DNA from 4 places in the Kitasatospora sp. cg17-2 genome. Region 1 is predicted to be linked to each of the others. Evidence: predicted binding sites of a transcription regulator. Region 1 holds the regulator's gene; each other region holds the start of a gene.
What was found. Region 1 encodes HrcA, which represses chaperone genes, less so after heat shock. Its sites were predicted from a motif close to TTNGCACTCNGNNNNNCNGAGTGCNAA; they were not measured.
Positions count from the first base shown of each region.

Region 2: the regulator HrcA is predicted to act here: its motif matches at 2,739-2,765, upstream of groL (chaperonin GroEL).
Region 3: the regulator HrcA is predicted to act here: its motif matches at 1,534-1,560, upstream of ACW14Y_RS24060 (FmdB family zinc ribbon protein).
Region 4: the regulator HrcA is predicted to act here: its motif matches at 2,628-2,654, upstream of groES (co-chaperone GroES).

Region 1 is NZ_CM132923.1:3,639,429-3,644,201, reverse strand. It holds gene htpX (zinc metalloprotease HtpX) at 1-860, opposite strand, end outside; gene hrcA (heat-inducible transcriptional repressor HrcA) at 1,134-2,168, shown strand; gene dnaJ (molecular chaperone DnaJ) at 2,244-3,383, shown strand; gene ACW14Y_RS15025 (16S rRNA (uracil(1498)-N(3))-methyltransferase) at 3,465-4,214, shown strand; gene ACW14Y_RS15020 (S41 family peptidase) at 4,292-4,773, shown strand, end outside.
Region 2 is NZ_CM132923.1:4,614,703-4,619,475, reverse strand. It holds SAM riboswitch class I at 1-51, shown strand, start outside; gene thrC (threonine synthase) at 70-1,377, shown strand; gene ACW14Y_RS19400 (ubiquitin-like small modifier protein 1) at 1,429-1,704, shown strand; gene ACW14Y_RS19395 (cold-shock protein) at 2,290-2,493, shown strand; gene groL (chaperonin GroEL) at 2,922-4,544, shown strand; gene ACW14Y_RS19385 (hypothetical protein) at 4,698-4,773, shown strand, end outside.
Region 3 is NZ_CM132923.1:5,696,596-5,701,368, forward strand. It holds gene ACW14Y_RS24050 (hypothetical protein) at 1-44, shown strand, start outside; gene mscL (large conductance mechanosensitive channel protein MscL) at 150-569, opposite strand; gene ACW14Y_RS24060 (FmdB family zinc ribbon protein) at 1,196-1,522, opposite strand; gene ACW14Y_RS24065 (MFS transporter) at 1,638-2,978, opposite strand; gene ACW14Y_RS24070 (potassium/proton antiporter) at 3,369-4,773, opposite strand, start outside.
Region 4 is NZ_CM132923.1:4,248,370-4,253,142, reverse strand. It holds gene tsaD (tRNA (adenosine(37)-N6)-threonylcarbamoyltransferase complex transferase subunit TsaD) at 1-47, shown strand, start outside; gene ACW14Y_RS17630 (hypothetical protein) at 44-310, shown strand; gene ACW14Y_RS17625 (polysaccharide deacetylase family protein) at 400-1,344, shown strand; gene ACW14Y_RS17620 (THUMP-like domain-containing protein) at 1,320-2,528, opposite strand; gene groES (co-chaperone GroES) at 2,796-3,101, shown strand; gene groL (chaperonin GroEL) at 3,216-4,773, shown strand, end outside.

The sequences.
Region 1 (4,773 bases):
TGGGTGGAGAACAGCTGGGTGGCGGCCTCCCGGGCGCTGAGCGCCGGCGCGAACCAGAACGCGTTGTACGCCTGCGACTGGCGCAGGTCCCGGGTCGGGATGGCGGCGATCTGGCCGGTCACCTTGGTGAGCGCCGAGGCCAGCGCGCTGGGGCGTCCGGTGAGCTGCGCGGCGGCCCGGTCGGCGGCCAGCTCCCGGTAGCGGGAGAGCAGCCGGGTCAGCAGGAAGCTGATCGCGTAGACGGCGATCGACACCAGCGGGATCACCAGGGCGGCGATCGCGGCGTTGGAGTCGTTGTTGTTGCGCCCGCCGCCCATGAAGCCGCCGTACATGGCGATCCGGGTCATCGCGCCGGCCAGCACGCCGAGGAAGCCGGCGATCGTCATCACGGCGACGTCCCGGTGGGCGACGTGCGACAGCTCGTGGGCGAGCACGCCCTCCAGTTCCTCGGGCTCCAGCCGGCGCAGCAGGCCGGTGGTCACGCAGACCACCGCGTTCTGCGGGTTGCGGCCGGTGGCGAAGGCGTTCGGCATGTCGTTGTCGGCGACCGCCACCCGGGGTTTGGGCATGTCGGCGAGCGCGCAGAGCCGGTCGACGGCGCCGTGCAGCTGCGGGTACTGCTCCGGGGTGACCCGGTGGGCGCCCATCGCCCGTTCGGTGATCCGGTCGCTGAACCAGAACTGGGCGACGAAGAGGCCGCCCGAGATCAGCACGACGATCGGCCACGCGCCGCGCAGCAGCACGATCAGCAGACCGGTGAATCCCACGTACAACAGCCCGATCAGGAACATCGTCCCCACCATGCGGCCGGTCAGGCCGCGGTCGGGGGCGAAGCGGGTGTGCTGGCCCGAGCTCGACATCGCTGCTCCTCCGTTCGCCGTCCGCTTCCGATGCTGCCACCGGGCGGGCCCCGCGGCATCACCCGCGCGCCGGGGACTGCGGGCAGGATCACCCCGGCCGGGCCGTTCCTGCCGTCGGACCCGGGCCTTACACTGGCAGGTACGGTTCTGGCACTCGTGTGTTCAGAGTGCCAAGGCCGGGCCCCGCGGGGTCGGACCGGACAGCTCGAACACGGACACATGCCACGACGGTGTGTCACAACGGACAACGCGTGAAGACGGAGGTGCGTGCCCATGGCCGGTGAGGTCCGCCAGCTCGACGACCGCAAACTCGCGGTGCTTCGCGCGATCGTCCAGGACTACGTGGGGACGGAGGAGCCGGTCGGCTCCAAGGCCCTGGTCGAACGGCACAACCTCGGGGTCTCCCCGGCCACCGTCCGCAACGACATGGCGGCGCTGGAGGAGGAGGGGTACATCCACCAGCCGCACACCAGCGCCGGGCGGATCCCCACCGACAAGGGCTACCGGCTGTTCGTCGACAAGCTGGCCGAGGTCAAGCCGATGAGCGCGCCCGAGCGGCGGGCGATCCGGCACTTCCTCGACGGCGCGGTGGACCTCGACGACGTGGTCGCCCGCACGGTGCGGCTGCTCGCGCAGCTGACCCGCCAGGTCGCGGTGGTGCAGTACCCCTCGCTGAGCCGTTCCACGGTCCGGCACATCGAGCTGGTCGCGCTGGCCCCGGCCAAGGTGATGCTGGTGCTGATCATGAACACCGGCCGCGTCGAGCAGCGACTGGTGGACTGCCCGGGTACGGTCGGCGAGACCGTGCTGGCGGACCTCCGGGGCCGGATCAACGCCCGGGCCGCCGGACAGCGGCTCCCGGACGTCCCGGGGCTGCTGGAGGAACTGCCCGGGCAGTTCGAGGCGGTCGACCGGCCGACCGTGTCGACGGTGCTGGCGACGCTCTTCGAGACCCTCGCCGAGCAGCGCGAGGAGCGGATCATGCTGGCCGGCACGGCCAACCTGACCCGCTTCGGCCACGACTTCCCGCTGACCATCCAGCCCGTGCTGGAGGCGCTGGAGGAGCAGGTCGTCCTGCTCCGCCTCCTGGGTGAGACCGCGGACGCCGGGATGACGGTCCGGATCGGGCGGGAGAACGCCTACGAAGGGCTGAATTCCACCTCGGTCGTCTCGGTCGGTTACGGTTCGGGCGACGAGAGCGTGGCCAAACTGGGGGTGATCGGTCCGACCCGGATGGACTACCCGGGCACAATGGGGGCGGTGCGAGCGGTGGCACGGTACGTGGGCCAGATTCTGGCCGAGTCGTAGGAACGGTCGTCGTCGGACAGCTGACGGCGCCCTAAGTCGCAAGCACTCACACAGGCGGAACAAGCGGAGCATTTGGTGGCCACGGACTACTACGCGGTACTCGGCGTCCGACGGGATGCGGGGCAGGACGAGATCAAGAAGGCGTTCCGGCGCCTGGCACGCGAACTGCACCCGGACGTCAACCCGGACCCGAAGACGCAGGAGCGGTTCAAGGAGATCAACGCCGCCTACGAGGTGCTCTCCGACCCGCAGAAGCGCCAGGTCTACGACCTCGGCGGCGACCCGCTCTCGCCGAACGGCGGAGCCGGTGCGGGCTTCGGTGCGGGCGCGGCGGGCTTCGGCTTCTCCGACATCATGGACGCCTTCTTCGGCGCCGCCTCCGGCCAGCGCGGACCGCGCTCCCGGACCAGGCGCGGCCAGGACGCCATGATCCGGCTGGAGATCACCCTGGAGGAGGCCGCGTTCGGCACCACCAAGGAACTCCAGGTCGACACCGCCGTCACCTGCACCACCTGCAGCGGCGAGGGCGCCGCGCCCGGCACCTCCGCGCAGACCTGCGACATGTGCCGCGGCAAGGGCGAGGTCTCCCAGGTCACCCGGTCCTTCCTGGGCCAGGTCATGACCTCGCGGCCCTGCCCGCAGTGCCAGGGCTTCGGCACCGTCGTGCCGACCCCGTGCCCGGAGTGCGCCGGCGACGGCCGGGTCCGCGCCCGCCGCACCCTGACCGTCAAGATCCCGGCCGGGGTCGACAACGGCACCCGGATCCAGCTGGCCGGCGAGGGCGAGGTCGGCCCCGGCGGCGGCCCGGCCGGCGACCTCTACGTCGAGATCGCCGAGACCGCCCACCCGACCTTCCAGCGGCGCGGCGACGACCTGCACTGCACGGTCACCATCCCGATGACGGCGGCCTCGCTCGGCACCCAGGTGCCGCTGCAGACCCTGGACGGGATCGAGGAGGTCGACATCCGGCCCGGCACCCAGTCCGGCCAGTCGATCCCGCTGCACGGCCGGGGCATCACCCACCTGCGCGGCGGCGGCCGGGGCGACCTGATAGTGCATGTCGAGGTGCAGACGCCCACCAAGCTCGACCCCGAGCAGGAGGAGCTGCTGCGCCGCCTGGCGGTGCTGCGCGGCGAGGAGCGGCCCTCCGGCCAGTTCGCGCCCGGGCAGCAGGGGCTGTTCTCCCGGCTGAAGGACGCCTTCAACGGCCGGTAGCCGTCCCGCGCGGGGGTGCCGAGGCTTCCTCGGCACCCCTTTCGCGTTCCCGTTCCCGTCCCCACCCCGGAGGTTCCCCGCATGACCGCGCCCGTCTTCGTCGTCGACACCGAGCGGATCGCCGCCGCCGCGCCGGGCGCGACGGTGCGCCTGGACGGGCCGGAGGGCCGGCACGCCGCCGCGGTGAAGCGGCTGGAGCCGGGCGAGGCGGTCACCCTGGCCGACGGGCTCGGCCTCGGCGTGGACGGCACCGTCGCGGCGGTGCACGGCAAGGACGCGATCGAGGTGACGGTGACGGCGGTGCGCCGCGAGCCGGAGCCGGCGCCGCGGATCGTCGTCGTCCAGGCCCTGCCCAAGGGCGACCGGGGCGAGCTGGCGGTGGAGACCATGACCGAGGTCGGCGTGGACGTGGTGATCCCCTGGGCCGCGTCGCGCTGCATCACCCAGTGGAAGGGCGAGCGCGGCGCCAAGGCGCTCGCCAAGTGGCGGGCCACCGCCCGGGAGGCCGGCAAGCAGTCCCGGCGGCTGCGCTTCCCCGAGGTCCGCGAGGCGATGACCACCCGGCAGCTGGCCCCGGTACTGGCCGCCGCCGCGTTCGCCGCCGTGCTGCACGAGGAGGGCGCCGAACCGCTGGCCGCCGCCGCCCTGCCGACGGGCGGGGACCTGGTGCTGGTGGTCGGCCCGGAGGGCGGCGTCTCCCCGGAGGAGCTGGCCGCCTTCGCCGAGGCCGGCGCGAGGCCGTACCGGCTCGGCCCCTCGGTGCTGCGCACCTCCACGGCCGGCGTCGCGGCCGGCGCGCTGCTGCTGGGCCGCACCGGCCGCTGGGCCTGACACCGGCGTCCCCCGTGGGGGTTCGCGGACCGCGAACGGCGGGCGCGCCGCGCCCCCGGCTGCCTAGGGTGGCGACCGTGAGCGAACCCGAGAGCACCCCCGAGGGCGCCTACCTGCGCCACCCGCACCTGCACGGCGACCTGATCACCTTCGTGGCCGAGAACGACGTGTGGCTCGCCCCGCTGGAGGGCGGCCGGGCCTGGCGGCTGACCGCCGACCACCGCCCGGTCCGCAGACCGATGTTCTCCCCGGACGGCCGCCACGTCGCCTTCACCTCCGCCCGGGACGGCGCCCCCGAGGTGCACGTGGCCCCGGTGGACGGCGGGCCGTCCCGGCGGCTGACCCACTGGGGCGACGCGCAGACCCAGCTGCGCGGCTGGACCGCCGACGGCCGGCCGATCGCCACCACCGCCACCGGGCAGGCCTCGCTGCGCCGCACCTGGGCGCGGGCGGTGCCGCTGGACGGCGGCGAGGCGGCCCGGCTGCCGTACGGCCCGGTCGGCGGGCTGGCCTTCGAGCCCGGCGGCGACCGGGTGCTGCTGGTCTCCGCCTACGCGAC
Region 2 (4,773 bases), 980 kb from region 1:
ACAGGTGCCAATTCCGTCCCGGGCGCGACCGCGTCACGGGGAAGATGAGGAGAGAGGCCTCCGCCCATCATGGCTATCGACACCGTCGCACCTTCCCCCAACCTTCGGCCGGGGGGACCCCCATCCGTCGACCTCGGCCCCGCCACCGCGCTGTCCTGTCGCGAGTGCGGCACCCGGTTCCCGCTCGGTCCCAGCTTCGCCTGTCTCGAGTGTTTCGGTCCGCTGGAGATCGCCTACGACTTCGGCAGCGAGGGCGCCGAGGAGCTGCGCAAGCGGATCGAGGCCGGTCCGTCGTCGATCTGGCGCTACGCGCCGCTGCTGCCCGTCCCGGCCGACGTGGCGACCAAGCCGAACCTCAACCCGGGGTGGACCCCGCTGGTGAAGGCGGACAACCTGGGCCGCGAGCTCGGCTTCACCGGGCAGCTGCACATCAAGGACGACTCCGGGAACCCCACCCACTCCTTCAAGGACCGCGTGGTGGCCTGCGCCATCGAGGCGGCCCGGGCGTTCGGCTACACCACGCTGTCCTGCTCGTCGACCGGCAACCTGGCCGGCGCGGTCGGCGCGGCGGCGGCCCGGGCGGGCTTCCGGTCCTGCGTGTTCATCCCGCACGACCTGGAGCAGGGCAAGGTCGTGATGGCCGGGGTGTACGGCGGCGAGCTGGTCGGCATCGAGGGCAACTACGACGATGTGAACCGCTTCTGCTCGGAGCTGATCGGCGACCCGGCCGGCGAGGGCTGGGGCTTCGTCAACGTCAATCTGCGGCCGTACTACGGCGAGGGCTCCAAGACGCTCGCCTACGAGATCTGCGAGCAGCTCGGCTGGCGGCTGCCGGAGCAGATCGTGATCCCGGTCGCCTCGGGCTCCCAGCTCACCAAGATCGACAAGGGTCTGCAGGAGCTGATCAAGCTGGGCCTGGTCGAGGACCGGCCGTACCGGATCTTCGGCGCCCAGGCCGAGGGCTGCTCGCCGGTCTCGGCGGCCTACAAGGCCGGCCACGACGTGATCCGGCCGGTCAAGCCGGACACCATCGCCAAGTCGCTGGCGATCGGCAACCCGGCCGACGGCCCGTACGTGCTGGACATCGCCCGGCGCACCGGCGGCGCGGTGGAGGACGTCACGGACGAGGAGGTCGTGGCGGCGATCCGGCTGCTGGCCCGGACCGAGGGCATCTTCGCGGAGACCGCGGGCGGCGTGACCGTCGGCGTGCTCAGGAAGCTGGTCGAGACCGGGCAGCTGGACCCGTCGAAGGAGACCGTCGCCATCAACACCGGTGACGGGCTGAAGACCCTCGACGCGGTCTCCGAGGCCGGCATGACCGCCGTCATCCGGCCGACCCTGGACGCCTTCCGGGGCGCCGGCCTGGCCTCCGCCTGATTCCGCCGCCCCCCGATCGACCCGTTCCGCGCCCGTAACGAGGAGACCCCCATGAGCGCCAACGTCCGCATCCCGACCATCCTGCGCACCTACACCGGCGGTGTCAGCGAGGTGCCCGCCGAGGGCGCCACGCTGGGCGAGGTGATCGCCGACCTGGAGCGCAACCACGCCGGGATCGCCGCGCGGATCCTCGACGACACCGGCAAGCTGCGCCGTTTCGTCAATGTCTATGTGAACGACGACGACGTGCGGTTCGCCGAGGGCCTGGAGACGGAGATCAAGGACGGCGCGAGCATTTCGATCATCCCGGCGGTCGCCGGCGGGTGATCCGCGGGCGGTCCGTTCCCCCCGGGGCGGGCGCGTCGTCGAAGGCCGTCCGCGGCACGGAATTCCGTGCCGCGGACGGCCGTGCGCATTTTGGCGGGAATATCTTCGGTCCCGGGCGGAGTAAAGTGTCGCTGGACCGGGAACAGGGCGCGCCCGTCCCCCTGGTCCGGGAACGAATCCACCGCACCGCCACCACCGCCGGCTCCCCTCCGGCGGGAGTCGCGAGGGACCCGGGACCTGGATACATGTCAGGCCGGTGTCAGAATTCTGGCGGGGATTTCTGGTAATACGTCCGCTATGTCCGGCGGAGAATGCAGGACTTTCTCCCGATTGCGCCCGTCCTGTCCTGCGCTGCCGCGGGTGAATTCCCCGCCATTGACCCTGTTGCAGAGGGCGTCGATCCGGATACATTCAGCCGCGGTCGACGCAATCGCCCGTTCGCCGGATGCCGTTCGGCGTCATCGGGAGGATTGTGGCGTGCGCGGCTGCGCCCAGGGGGGGTTCCCCGGGCCGGCCTCCAACCAGACCCGGGCCCGCAGACCTGCGGGCGCGTGAAGGGCCAGCACAGCACTAGGGGAGTTCGGAATGGCTCAGGGCACCGTCAAGTGGTTCAACGCGGAGAAGGGTTACGGCTTCATCGCGGTCGACGGTGGTGCGGACGTCTTCGTCCACTACAGCGCGATCCAGATGGACGGCTACCGCACCCTTGAGGAGGGCCAGCGGGTCGAGTTCGAGATCTCTCAGGGGCAGAAGGGTCCGCAGGCGGACATGGTCCGCGCGGCGGTCTGACCTTTCCGACACCCGGGAGCTCTGCTCGGCCCATCGGCTGGCGCACCTCTTGATTCTCACGGCGGGCCCGTGCGACCTCGGTCGTACGGGCCCGCCGCCGTGTCCCGCCGTGTCCGTCGCTCCGTCCGCCGTCGTGCCCGGGGCGCTGCGGGCGGGGGTGGATCCGGGCCGGTGGGAGGCGGTCGGGGGCGGTCCCGGGCGGGCGCGCGGGGCGGGCGGCGCGGCTCGCGGATTGCCCGATTGGGCTTGCACTCACCCACCCGGAGTGCTAATCATTGGCGTTAGCACTCACAGCTTGAGAGTGACAGCGGACCGGGTCGGTGAGGCCCCAGGGAGCGGTAGGGGAATGGACCCCCGCACACCAGGGCCGTCCGTCGCGGGCACCCCTTGGTCCGAGCAGTCGACCGTGTCCCGGAGGACCACTTCTGATGGCCAAGATCATCGCCTTTGATGAGGAAGCTCGCCGCGGCCTTGAGCGTGGCATGAACCAGCTTGCCGACGCAGTGAAGGTCACGCTCGGCCCCAAGGGCCGCAACGTCGTTCTGGAGAAGAAGTGGGGCGCCCCCACGATCACCAACGACGGTGTCTCCATCGCCAAGGAGATCGAGCTCGAGGACCCGTACGAGAAGATCGGCGCGGAGCTCGTCAAGGAGGTCGCCAAGAAGACCGACGACGTCGCGGGTGACGGCACCACCACCGCCACCGTGCTGGCCCAGGCGCTCGTCCGCGAGGGTCTGCGCAACGTCGCCGCCGGCGCCAACCCGATGGCCCTGAAGCGCGGTATCGAGAAGGCCGTCGTCGCCGTCTCCGACCAGCTCCTGGCCCAGGCCAAGGACGTGGAGACCAAGGAGCAGATCGCCTCCACCGCCTCCATCTCGGCCGCCGACACCCAGATCGGCGAGCTCATCGCCGAGGCCATGGACAAGGTCGGCAAGGAAGGCGTCATCACCGTCGAGGAGAGCAACACCTTCGGTCTGGAGCTCGAGCTCACCGAGGGCATGCGCTTCGACAAGGGCTACATCTCGGCCTACTTCGCCACCGACCTGGAGCGTATGGAGACCTCGTTCGAGGACCCCTACATCCTGATCGCCAACTCCAAGATCGGCTCGGTCAAGGACCTGCTGCCGCTGCTGGAGAAGGTCATGCAGAGCGGCAAGCCGCTCGTCATCATCGCCGAGGACGTCGAGGGCGAGGCCCTGTCGACCCTGGTCGTGAACAAGATCCGCGGCACCTTCAAGTCCGTCGCCGTCAAGGCCCCGGGCTTCGGCGACCGCCGCAAGGCCATGCTCCAGGACATCGCCATCCTCACCGGCGGCACCGTGATCTCCGAGGAGGTCGGCCTGAAGCTGGAGAGCGCCGGCGTCGACCTGCTGGGCAGCGCCCGCAAGGTCGTCATCACCAAGGACGAGACCACCATCGTCGACGGTGGCGGCGACAGCGAGCAGGTCGCGGGCCGGGTCAACCAGATCCGCGCCGAGATCGAGAACAGCGACTCGGACTACGACCGCGAGAAGCTCCAGGAGCGCCTCGCCAAGCTGGCCGGCGGCGTGGCCGTCATCAAGGCCGGCGCGGCCACCGAGGTGGAGCTCAAGGAGCGCAAGCACCGCATCGAGGACGCCGTCCGCAACGCGAAGGCCGCTGTCGAGGAGGGCATCGTCGCCGGTGGTGGCGTCGCGCTGCTGCAGGCCTCGGTCGCCTTCGACAAGCTGGAGCTGGAGGGCGACGAGGCCACCGGTGCCAACATCGTCAAGGTCGCGCTGGAGGCCCCGATCAAGCAGATCGCGACCAACGCCGGCCTCGAGGGCGGTGTCGTGGTGGAGAAGGTTCGCAACCTCCCCGCCGGTCACGGTCTGAACGCCGCCACCAACGAGTACGTCGACCTGGTCGCCGCGGGCATCATCGACCCGGCCAAGGTCACCCGCTCCGCGCTGCAGAACGCCGCCTCCATCGCGGCGCTGTTCCTCACCACCGAGGCCGTCATCGCCGACAAGCCGGAGAAGGCCTCCGCGGCCGCCGGCGGCGGCATGCCGGGCGGTGACATGGACTTCTGATCCTGATCGTTCCGATCGGATCAGCAGGTCTTTCGTCCGCGAGGGCGGTTCCCCGACGGGGAGCCGCCCTCGCGGCGTTCCCGGGGACGGTCCCCGGGGCCGGGGGCCGTGGTGGGTTCCCGGGTTTCCGGGCGTTCTTGGGAGACTGGACGGATGGCTACGACAGACGACATCGAGACGGCGCTGCACACCGCGCGGGCGCTGATCCTGGCCGACCTGACCGCGCGGG
Region 3 (4,773 bases), 2.1 Mb from region 1:
TGGACTGGTACCTGAGCCAGCGCCCGCCGCACCACGGGGGCTGACCCGGCACGCGGCCGACCCCCGCGGGACCGACCCACCACGCGGACCGGCCCGAGGGGAGCGGGGCCGCCGGGCCCCGGGCGGGTCGGGGCGCGGCGTGGCGGAGGTCAGCCGGCCCGGCTGACCAGGGCGTCGCGGATCTCGGTGAGCAGCAGGACCTCCTTGGCCTCGGCCTCCGCCTGCACCTCGGCCAGGGTCTTGCGCTTGGCGGTGAACCTGGTCATCGGCAGGATGAGGCAGAAGTAGACGACGGCGGCGGTGATCAGGAACTGCAGGGCCGCGCTGAGCACGCTGCCCCAGAGGATGAGGATTCCGGACGTGACCTCACCGGCGGCGGTCACCTCGCAGGGCCCCTTGATGCAGGAGCTGTAGGACGCGAGGTCCTTGGCCCCGAACGCGCCGACGATCGGATTGATCACGCCTTTGACGAAGGCGTTGACGATGCCGGTGAAAGCCGCACCGATGACCACGGCGACGGCCAGGTCGACGACGTTTCCGCGCAGCAGGAATTCCTTGAAGCCCTTCATGCCGCGTGAACGACGAAGTCGTCGGCCGGTTACGGGTGATTTCCTCCCCCCTCCGCCGGACAACCCGTTCGGCCGACGGCCGGTGCCGATTCCGCCGCCCGCGGGGCCGCCCGGGCCGGTCCGAGGGCGAGTGCGGCCGCCACCGCGAGCAGCAGTACGACCGGCACCCGGGGCCCGGACCCCAGCAGCCGCCGGAGCCGGGCGCGCGGCCCGGCCCGACCCCCGATCGGCGGGAACGAGGGCACCGGCTGCCGGGGCGGAACGGACGGCGCGGGGAGCGGCGGGATCAGCAGCGGACGGGGCGAAAGGGCGGACGAATCGGTACGCACGGGCACCTCCACGGTCGGGCTCGGGGCTTGCGGTGCCCACTCTGGGGTGCCTGCGCGGCCACCGGAACTCCCTTTTCCCCACCTGTGGAAAACCCGGGCCTGTGGACAGCGGGGCTCACCCGCAGGGGTGAACCGACCGGCCCGACGCTGACGGAACCCGCCCCCGGCGGAACCTGCCCCCGGCCGGACCCGTCCCCCGGCCGGACCCGCCCCGGAGTACGCGAAAGGCCCGCCGCACCCGTGGAGAACGGGAACGGCGGGCCGTCCGGAAAGCTGCTGCCGCGGCCCGGCAGAAGGTCAGCCGGCCGCCGGAGCGGGGCTGGCCGCCGGGGCCGAGGACCCCGAAGAGCCCGAGGAGCCCGACGAGGACGAGCTCGACGAGGAGCCCGAGGACGACGTCGACGAAGAGGACGACGACGAGCCGGAGCCCACCGAGCTGCTGGAGGAGGAGCGGCTGTCGGTCCGGTAGAAGCCGGAGCCCTTGAAGACGACACCCACCGCCGAGAAGACCTTGCGGAGCCGTCCCTGGCAGTCGGGGCACGTGGTCAGCGCTTCGTCGGTGAACTTCTGCACCGCCTCCAGGCCGTTGCCGCACTCGGTGCACTGGTACTGGTACGTGGGCACTTGTCTTCCTCCTGGCACTCTCGCCTGATGAGTGCTAACGATCCTCAATGATGCGGCATTCCGATGGATCAGTCCAGCGACTCGAATGTGAGATGAGTCGGTTCCGGCCCCGGGGTCAGCCCTTGACGGCCCCCACGAGTGCGGCGGGCGCACTCCGTTCCACCGAGCCGGTGACCACCGTGCTGCGGCTTCCGGCCGGTACCAGCAGCCTCCGCAGCGAGAGCAGGGCGATCAGGCCGAGACCGGCGCCGGCCACCGGCACCAGGAAGCCGACCGTCGGGCCCTGCGCGTCGATCAGCCGCCCGGCGGCCGTCGCACCGGTCGCCAGGCCCAGGCCGATGGCACCGGTCAGCCAGGTGAAGGCCTCGGTCTTGGCGCCGTCCTCGACCAGCGTCTCGACCAGGGTGTAGCCGCTGATCAGGGTGGGCGCGATGGCCAGGCCGCAGACCAGCCCGGCGATCGACAGCGAGACCAGGCCGGGCATCGCCCACAGGGTCGAGCAGCCCAGCACCAGCAGGCCGTAGCTCATGACCATCCGCTGCTGGACCGACCGCCGCCAGGCGACCATGCCGTACAGCACGCCGGCCAGCATCGAGCCGCCGGCGAAGATGCCGTAGACGGTGCCGGCGGCCCCCGGCTGCCCGACCGAGTCGGCGAAGGCGTTCACCGAGACCTGGAGGCCGCCGAAGACGGCGCCCACGCCCAGGAAGGTGCCGGCCAGCAGCCGGACGCCGGGGGAGGCGAGGGCCGAGGCCTGCCGGACGCCGGGCTCGCGCACCACCCGGGCGGGCGCGGTGCGGCGCTGGGCCGCGAAGGCCAGACCGCCGACCAGGGTCAGCGCGGCCTCGGCGATCAGCCCGGTCGAGGGGTTGACCGAGGTGGCCACGGCGGCGGCCAGGATCGGGCCGACGACGAAGGTGAACTCGTCGGTCACGGACTCGAAGGCGAAGGCGGTGCTCACCTTGGCGGCGGAGGACACGGAGGCGCCCTCGGCGGTGAAGGTGGAGATCCAGCGGGCGCGCACCATCGCGCCGATCTGCGGGACGCTCGCACCGGCCGGGGCGGCGGCCAGGAACAGGCTCCAGGCCGGCGCGTGCCCGAGGGCGAGCGCGATCAGGGTGCCGACCGAGGCCGCGTGCACCAGGACGGACGGGACGAGCACGGCGGCCTGGCCGTACCGGTCGGCGAGCCGTCCGGTCTGCGGGCCGATCAGCGCCTGGGCGACGGCGGCGACCGCCGCGACCGTGCTGGCGGTGCCGTACGAGCCGTGGGTGTCCTTGACCAGCAGCAGGATCCCCATGCTGAGCATCGCGTAGGGCAGCCGCGCGAGGAGCGCGGGGGTCAGGAACGTCCAGGCCCCGGGGGTGCGCAGCAGGGTCCCGTAGCCGACCCGGGCGGGCGCGGCGTCCGCGGTGCCCGTGGTGTCGGCGTTGCCCGCGGCGTCAGCCCCGGTCATGGCGTTCTCGGCGTCCTCGACGCTCTCGACCGTTCGGCGGGCCGTCACGGTCGGTCCTTCCTGCTGCCTGGTAGCGCGGCAGGGCATGGGGTGGCCCCGACGGCGCCGAGAGTCGTCCTCTCGCGCGTCGACCGGGGTAGTTACCGGGCCGGTCCGGCGGTGGGCCGGGTCCGGGCCGCGGCCGCCGAGCGGTCGCGCCAACTCTGCTTCAGGCAGATGCTGGGGTGTGGTGTGTCAGCAAAACATGGTTATACGCGCGTAGATGTCGCGCTGAACTCGACACTACAGGACGGATCCAAAGTTGTCCTGTTAAGTCAAGGTGAACTCCGGGCGAGACCTTCAGGTCCTGCGTCCGTTCGGCTCCCGCGTCCGTTCAGGTCCTGCGCCCGTTCAGGTCCTGCGCCCGTTCAGCCAGTCGGCCAGCTTGCCGCCCTTGTCCACGGCCCGCAGCCGCCGCTCGGCCGCCTCGCCGACCTCGTCCGTGGTGACGACCAGCAGTTCGTCCCCGCCGCGCAGCACGGTCGTCCTGTCGGGCACGAAGCTGCTCCCCTCCCGCACCACCAGGGTGACCGCCGCCCCGGTCGGCAGCCGCAGCTCGCCGATCTCCACGCCGGACATCCGGGAGTCCGGCGCCAGCGCGACCGACAGCAGGTGGCCGTGCAGCTTCTCCAGCGGCGCCGACTCGATGCCGAGGTCCTGCCCCATCGAGCCGTCGCCGATCCGCAGGCCCTTGGCGACCCAGGGCAGGGTCGGCCCCTGGAGCAGGGTGAAGACCACGACCAGGATGAAGACGATGTTGAAGACGTGCTGGGCCATCGGCGCGCCGGACACCAGGGGGATGGTGGCCAGCACGATGGGCACCGCCCCGCGCAGGCCGGCCCAGCTGAGCAGGGCCTGCTCGCGCAGCGGCAGCCGGAACGGGGTGAGCGTGAGCACCACCGAGAGCGGCCGGGCCACGAACACCAGCACCGCGCCGATCACCAGCGCCGGCACCACGGCCGAGCCCATCGACTCGGGGGCGCAGAGCAGGCCGAGCAGGACGAACATGCCGATCTGCCCGATCCAGGCCAGGCCGTCGGCGAAGCCCCGGACGGCGGGGCCGTGCGGCAGCTTGGAGTTGCCGAGGATCACCGCGGTGACGTAGACGGCGAGGAAGCCGGAGCCGTGCAGCAGCGCGCCGCCGGCGTAGGCGAGTACGGCGAGGGCCAGGACCGCGATCGGGTAGAGGCCGGAGGACGGCAGGGCGACGCGCTTGACGCCGTACGCGCCGAGCTTGCCGACCGCGAGGCCGACCGCGAGGCCGATCGCCAGCTCGGCGAGGATCGTGCCGATCAGGACGTACCACGGGTCCGGGTCGCCGACGGCGGCGAAGGAGACGACCAGGATGACCACCGGCGCGTCGTTGAAGCCGGACTCGGCCTCCAGCAGGCCGGTCAGCCGGCGCGGCAGCGGCACCGTCCGCAGGACCGAGAAGACGGCCGCGGCGTCCGTGGACGAGACGATCGCGCCGAGCAGCAGCGAGGTGCTCCAGTCCAGGCCGACCAGCCAGTGGGCCCCGGCCGCGGTGACGAAGACGCTGATCCCGACGCCGACGGTGGCGAGCACGGTGGCGGCCCCCATCACGGGTCTGGCCTCGCGCCAGTTGGTCTTGAGGCCGCCCTCGGCCAGGATCACCACCAGGGCCGCGTAGCCGAGTACCTGGGTGAGCTCGGCGTTGTCGAAGGAGATGCCGAGGCCGTTCTGACCGAGCGCCACCCCGATGCCGAGGTAGATCAGCAGACTGGGCAGGCCGGAT
Region 4 (4,773 bases), 610 kb from region 1:
ACTTCCACGGGCAGGCCTACCAGGCCCTGACCGGGCAGCAGCAGTGAGCGTCACCACCGCCGCGATGTGGGAGGCCAGGGCCGCCGACGGCCGGGGCGCCGAGCTCTCCGGCTGGGTCCGGGGGACGGCGCTGCCCGCGCTGCGCGGTTCGGCCGGGCTGCTCCGCACCGAGCTGCTCGCCGCCCCCGGGGACCGGGTGCTGCTGATCACCTGGTGGTCCGGCGAGCCGGTCCCGGTGCCGGAGCCGCCCGCCGCCCTGCTGGGCCGTCCGGCGCACCGCTGGTCCTTCACCAGCGAGCACGTGGAGTAGCCGTTCGCACGTCCGATCGGGAACCGAACGCCGGGCCGTTACCGTGCTAGCGATCGAGGTCGCTGAACGGGAGCGGGGAGCACGGCGCGGTGAACAGGCACGCACGGAGCAGGACGACGGTGTACGTGGCGGGGGCGCTGGCCCTGCTGGCCGCCGCCACCGGATGCACGAGCGGCGGTGACAGCGGCGCGGCCTCGGCCGCGCTGGTCCCGGCGAGCGGCTCCCCGGCGAGCGGCTCCCCGGCGAGCGGTTCCCCGGCGACGGCCGCCCCGTCGCGGTCCGCGGGCCCGTCGCCGAGCGCGTCCCCGACCGGTGGCCCGGCCGCCGGGGACGCCGCCGCGTGGGCGAAGTGGCACCTCACGCCGCTGCCGCCGGCGCCGCCCGCGCCCGCCGACAAGCCGGTGAAGCTCGCGCGGACCGGTCCGGTCCCGGTGTTCAGCGAGGTGAAGACCTCCGACAAGGTCGTCTTCGTCACCATCGACGACGGCGCCGAGAAGGACCCGAAGTTCGTCGAGATGCTGACCGACCTCAAGGTGCCGGTGTCGATGTTCCTGACCCGCGACATCGTCAAGGACAACTACGGCTACTTCAAGCCCCTCCAGGCGCTCGGCAACCACATCCACAACCACACCGTGGACCACGCCCAGATGAGCAAGGTGCCGCCGGAGAAGCAGAAGTCCGAGATCTGCGACGCCCAGGCCGCGCTCACCCAGCAGTACGGCACCCCGCCGCTGCTGTTCCGCCCGCCGTACGGGGACGGCGCCAACACGCCGGCGCTGAACACCGCGGTGCAGCAGTGCGGGCCGAGGGCGGTCGTGCTGTGGCGCGAGTCGATGCAGATCCACGACATGCAGTACCAGGCCGCGGACAAGAAGCTGCGGGCCGGCGACATCGTGCTCGCCCACTTCCGGGGCCCGAAGGACCTCAAGGGCGAGACGATGACGCAGATGTTCGGCGAGCTGCTGGCCCGGATCCAGGAGCAGGGCTTCGCGGTGGCCCGGCTGGAGGACTACATCGAGGCGCCGGCCGCCTGAACGGCCGCGGCCGGTCCGGTGACGGGGTGGCCGAGCATCATCAGCGGGCCGTTGTCGGTGCGGCTGAGGACCACCGTGACGGCGTTCGGGCCGGAGGGCCGCAGCTGCCGGCGCAGTTCCTCCGGGGTGATCGCCATCCCGCGCTTCTTGATCACCACCGTGCCGACCTTCCGCTCGCGCAGCAGCGCCTTGAGCTTCTTGATGTGGAACGGCAGGACGTCGGTCAGCTCGAAGGCGTGCGCGTACGGGGTGTCGACCAGCTCGTCGGAGGTCAGGTAGGCGATCTTCGGATCGATCAGCCGCCCGTTCACCAGCCCGGCCACCTCGGCGACCAGATGGGCGCGGATCACGGCGCCGTCCGGCTCGTACAGGTAGCGGCCGACCGGTCCGGCCGGGGGGTCGGGCAGGTCGCCGCCGGTGAGGCCGGCCCGCTGCGGCAGCAGGGTGGCGCGGTGCGGGTGCCCGGCCCGGGTGCCGAACCAGAGCACCGCCTCCTTGACGTCGCCGTGGTCCGAGACCCACTCGGCCTCGGCGTCGGCCGGCACGGCCTCGTGCGGGATGCCGGGCGCCACCTTGAGCGCGCCGACGGGGGCCCGCCGACCGGCCTCGATCGCCCAGGACAGCGGCGGGGCGTACGCCTCGGGGGCGAAGACCCGGCCGCGCGCGGTGCGCCGGGCGGGGTCGGTGAAGACCGCGTCGTAGCCGGTGACGTCGACCTCGGCGACGTCCGCGCAGCGCACCTCGACCAGGTCGGCCAGGCCCAGGGCGGCCGCGTTGGCGGCGAGGGCGGCACAGGCCGCCGGGTCCCGGTCGACCGCGAGCACCTCGATCCCGGCCCGGGCCAGGGCCAGGACGTCGCCGCCGATGCCGCAGCAGAGGTCGGCCAGCCGCTTCACCCCGAGTCCGGCGAACCGTTCGGCCCGCCACTCGGCGACCTCGCGCCGGGTGGACTGCTCGACGCCGTTGGGCGTGAAGTACATGAGATCGGCGTCGGCGCCGAACTTGGCCCTGGCCCGCTGCCGCAGCCGGGCCTGCCCGAAGGCGGCCGACACCAGGTCGGCGGGGTGCTCCTTGCGCAGCCGGGTGGCGAGTGCCAGCTCCTCCTCGGGCGCGAACTCGCGCAGTTCGGCGAGCAGGGACTGGCCCCGCTCGGTCAGCAGGGCCCGCAGGTCGTCGTTCTCCACCCGCTCATTCTCCCCGGTCACGGGAGGGCGCGGGGCGCCGGCCCGGCGGGCGGGAACGCGCCGCCACGGGTGCGTCCGACGGGACCGGCCCGCGTGGCGTTGGCACTCTGGTTGACTGAGTGCTAACGGCGGCCTATGGTCGTCACTAGCACTCACCACCGGGGGAGTGCTAACGCGACAGTGCGTTTCTGACCCCCGCGACGGCAGACTCGTGAGCTCGCCCCTACCCGTTAGAAAACCCCGTAATCTCCGAAGGGGAGCTCGGACGTGACCACCAGCAGCAAGGTTGCCATCAAGCCGCTCGAGGACCGCATTGTGGTCCAGCCGCTCGACGCCGAGACCACCACGGCCTCCGGCCTGGTTATCCCGGACACCGCCAAGGAGAAGCCCCAGGAGGGCGTCGTCCTGGCTGTCGGCCCGGGCCGCTTCGAGGACGGCCAGCGTCTGCCGCTCGACGTCGCCGTCGGCGACATCGTCCTGTACTCGAAGTACGGCGGCACCGAGGTGAAGTACCAGGGCGAGGAGTACCTGGTGCTCTCCGCGCGCGACGTTCTCGCGATCATCGAGAAGTAAAGCGTTAACAGCCACGCCCCGGATCCGTGTCCCTAGTGACAGGGGCCGGGGCGTGGCTGTTGGTTCACGTAGTCGAGCGGCCGGGGACGGCCGCACCCCGAAGGAATAGGGAACATGCCGAAGATCCTGCAGTTCGACGAGGACGCCCGCCGCTCGCTCGAGCGCGGTGTCAACAAGCTGGCCGACACCGTCAAGGTGACCATCGGCCCCAAGGGCCGCAACGTCGTCATCGACAAGAAGTTCGGCGCCCCGACCATCACCAACGACGGTGTCACCATCGCCCGTGAGGTCGAGCTCGACGACCCGTACGAGAACCTTGGCGCGCAGCTCGTCAAGGAGGTCGCCACCAAGACCAACGACGTCGCGGGCGACGGCACCACCACCGCCACCGTGCTGGCCCAGGCCCTGGTCAACGAGGGTCTGCGCAACGTCGCCGCGGGCGCCGGCCCGGCCGCCCTGAAGAAGGGCATCGACAAGGCCGTCGCCGCCGTCTCCGAGCACCTGCTGTCGGTGGCCCGCGAGATCGAGGGCAAGGACGACGTCGCCGCCGTCGCGAGCCTCTCCGCCCAGGACACCCAGGTCGGCGAGCTGATCGCCGAGGCGATCGACAAGGTCGGCAAGGACGGTGTCATCACCGTCGAGGAGTCGAACACCTTCGGCGTGGAGCTGGACTTCACCGAGGGCATGCAGTTCGACAAGGGCTACCTGTCGCCGTACTTCGTCACCGACGCGGAGCGTCAGGAGGCGGTCCTCGAGGACCCGTACATCCTGATCAACCAGGGCAAGATCTCCTCCATCCAGGAGCTGCTGCCGCTGCTGGAGAAGATCCTGCAGGGCGGCACCTCCCGCCCGCTGCTGATCATCGCCGAGGACGTCGACGGCGAGGCGCTGTCCACCCTCGTGGTGAACAAGATCCGCGGCACCTTCAACGCGGTGGCCGTCAAGGCCCCGGGCTTCGGCGACCGCCGCAAGGCGATCCTCGGCGACCTGGCCGTCCTCACCGGCGGCACCGTGATCTCCGAGGAGGTCGGCCTCAAGCTCGACCAGGCCGGTCTGGACGTGCTGGGCTCGGCCCGCCGCGTGACCGTCACCAAGGACGAGACGATCGTCGTCGACGGTGCCGGTGACTCCGAGGCCGTGACCGGCCGCGTCGCCCAGATCAAGGGCGAGATCGCCAACACCGACTCGGACTGGGACCGCGAGAAGCTGCAGGAGCGCCTGGCCAAGCTGGCCGGTGGCGTCTGCGTCATCCGCGTCGGTGCCGCCACCGAGGTGGAGCTGAAGGAGCGCAAGCACCGCCTCGAGGACGCCATCTCGGCGACCCGTGCCGCGGTCGAGGAGGGCATCGTCGCCGGTGGTGGCGCCTCCCTGGTCCACGCCGCCAAGGTGCTGGACGGCGGCCTGGGCCTGTCGGGCGACGAGGCCACCGGTGTCGCGGTCGTCCGCAAGGCGCTGCACGAGCCGCTGCGCTGGATCGCCCAGAACGCCGGCCTGGAGGGCTACGTCATCACCTCCAAGGTCGCCGAGCTGGAGCTGGGCCAGGGCTTCAACGCCGCCACCGGCGAGTACGGCGACCTGGTGAAGGCCGGCGTCATCGACCCGGTCAAGGTCACCCGCTCCGCCCTGGAGAACGCCGCCTCGATCGCCTCCCTGCTTCTCACCACCGAGACCC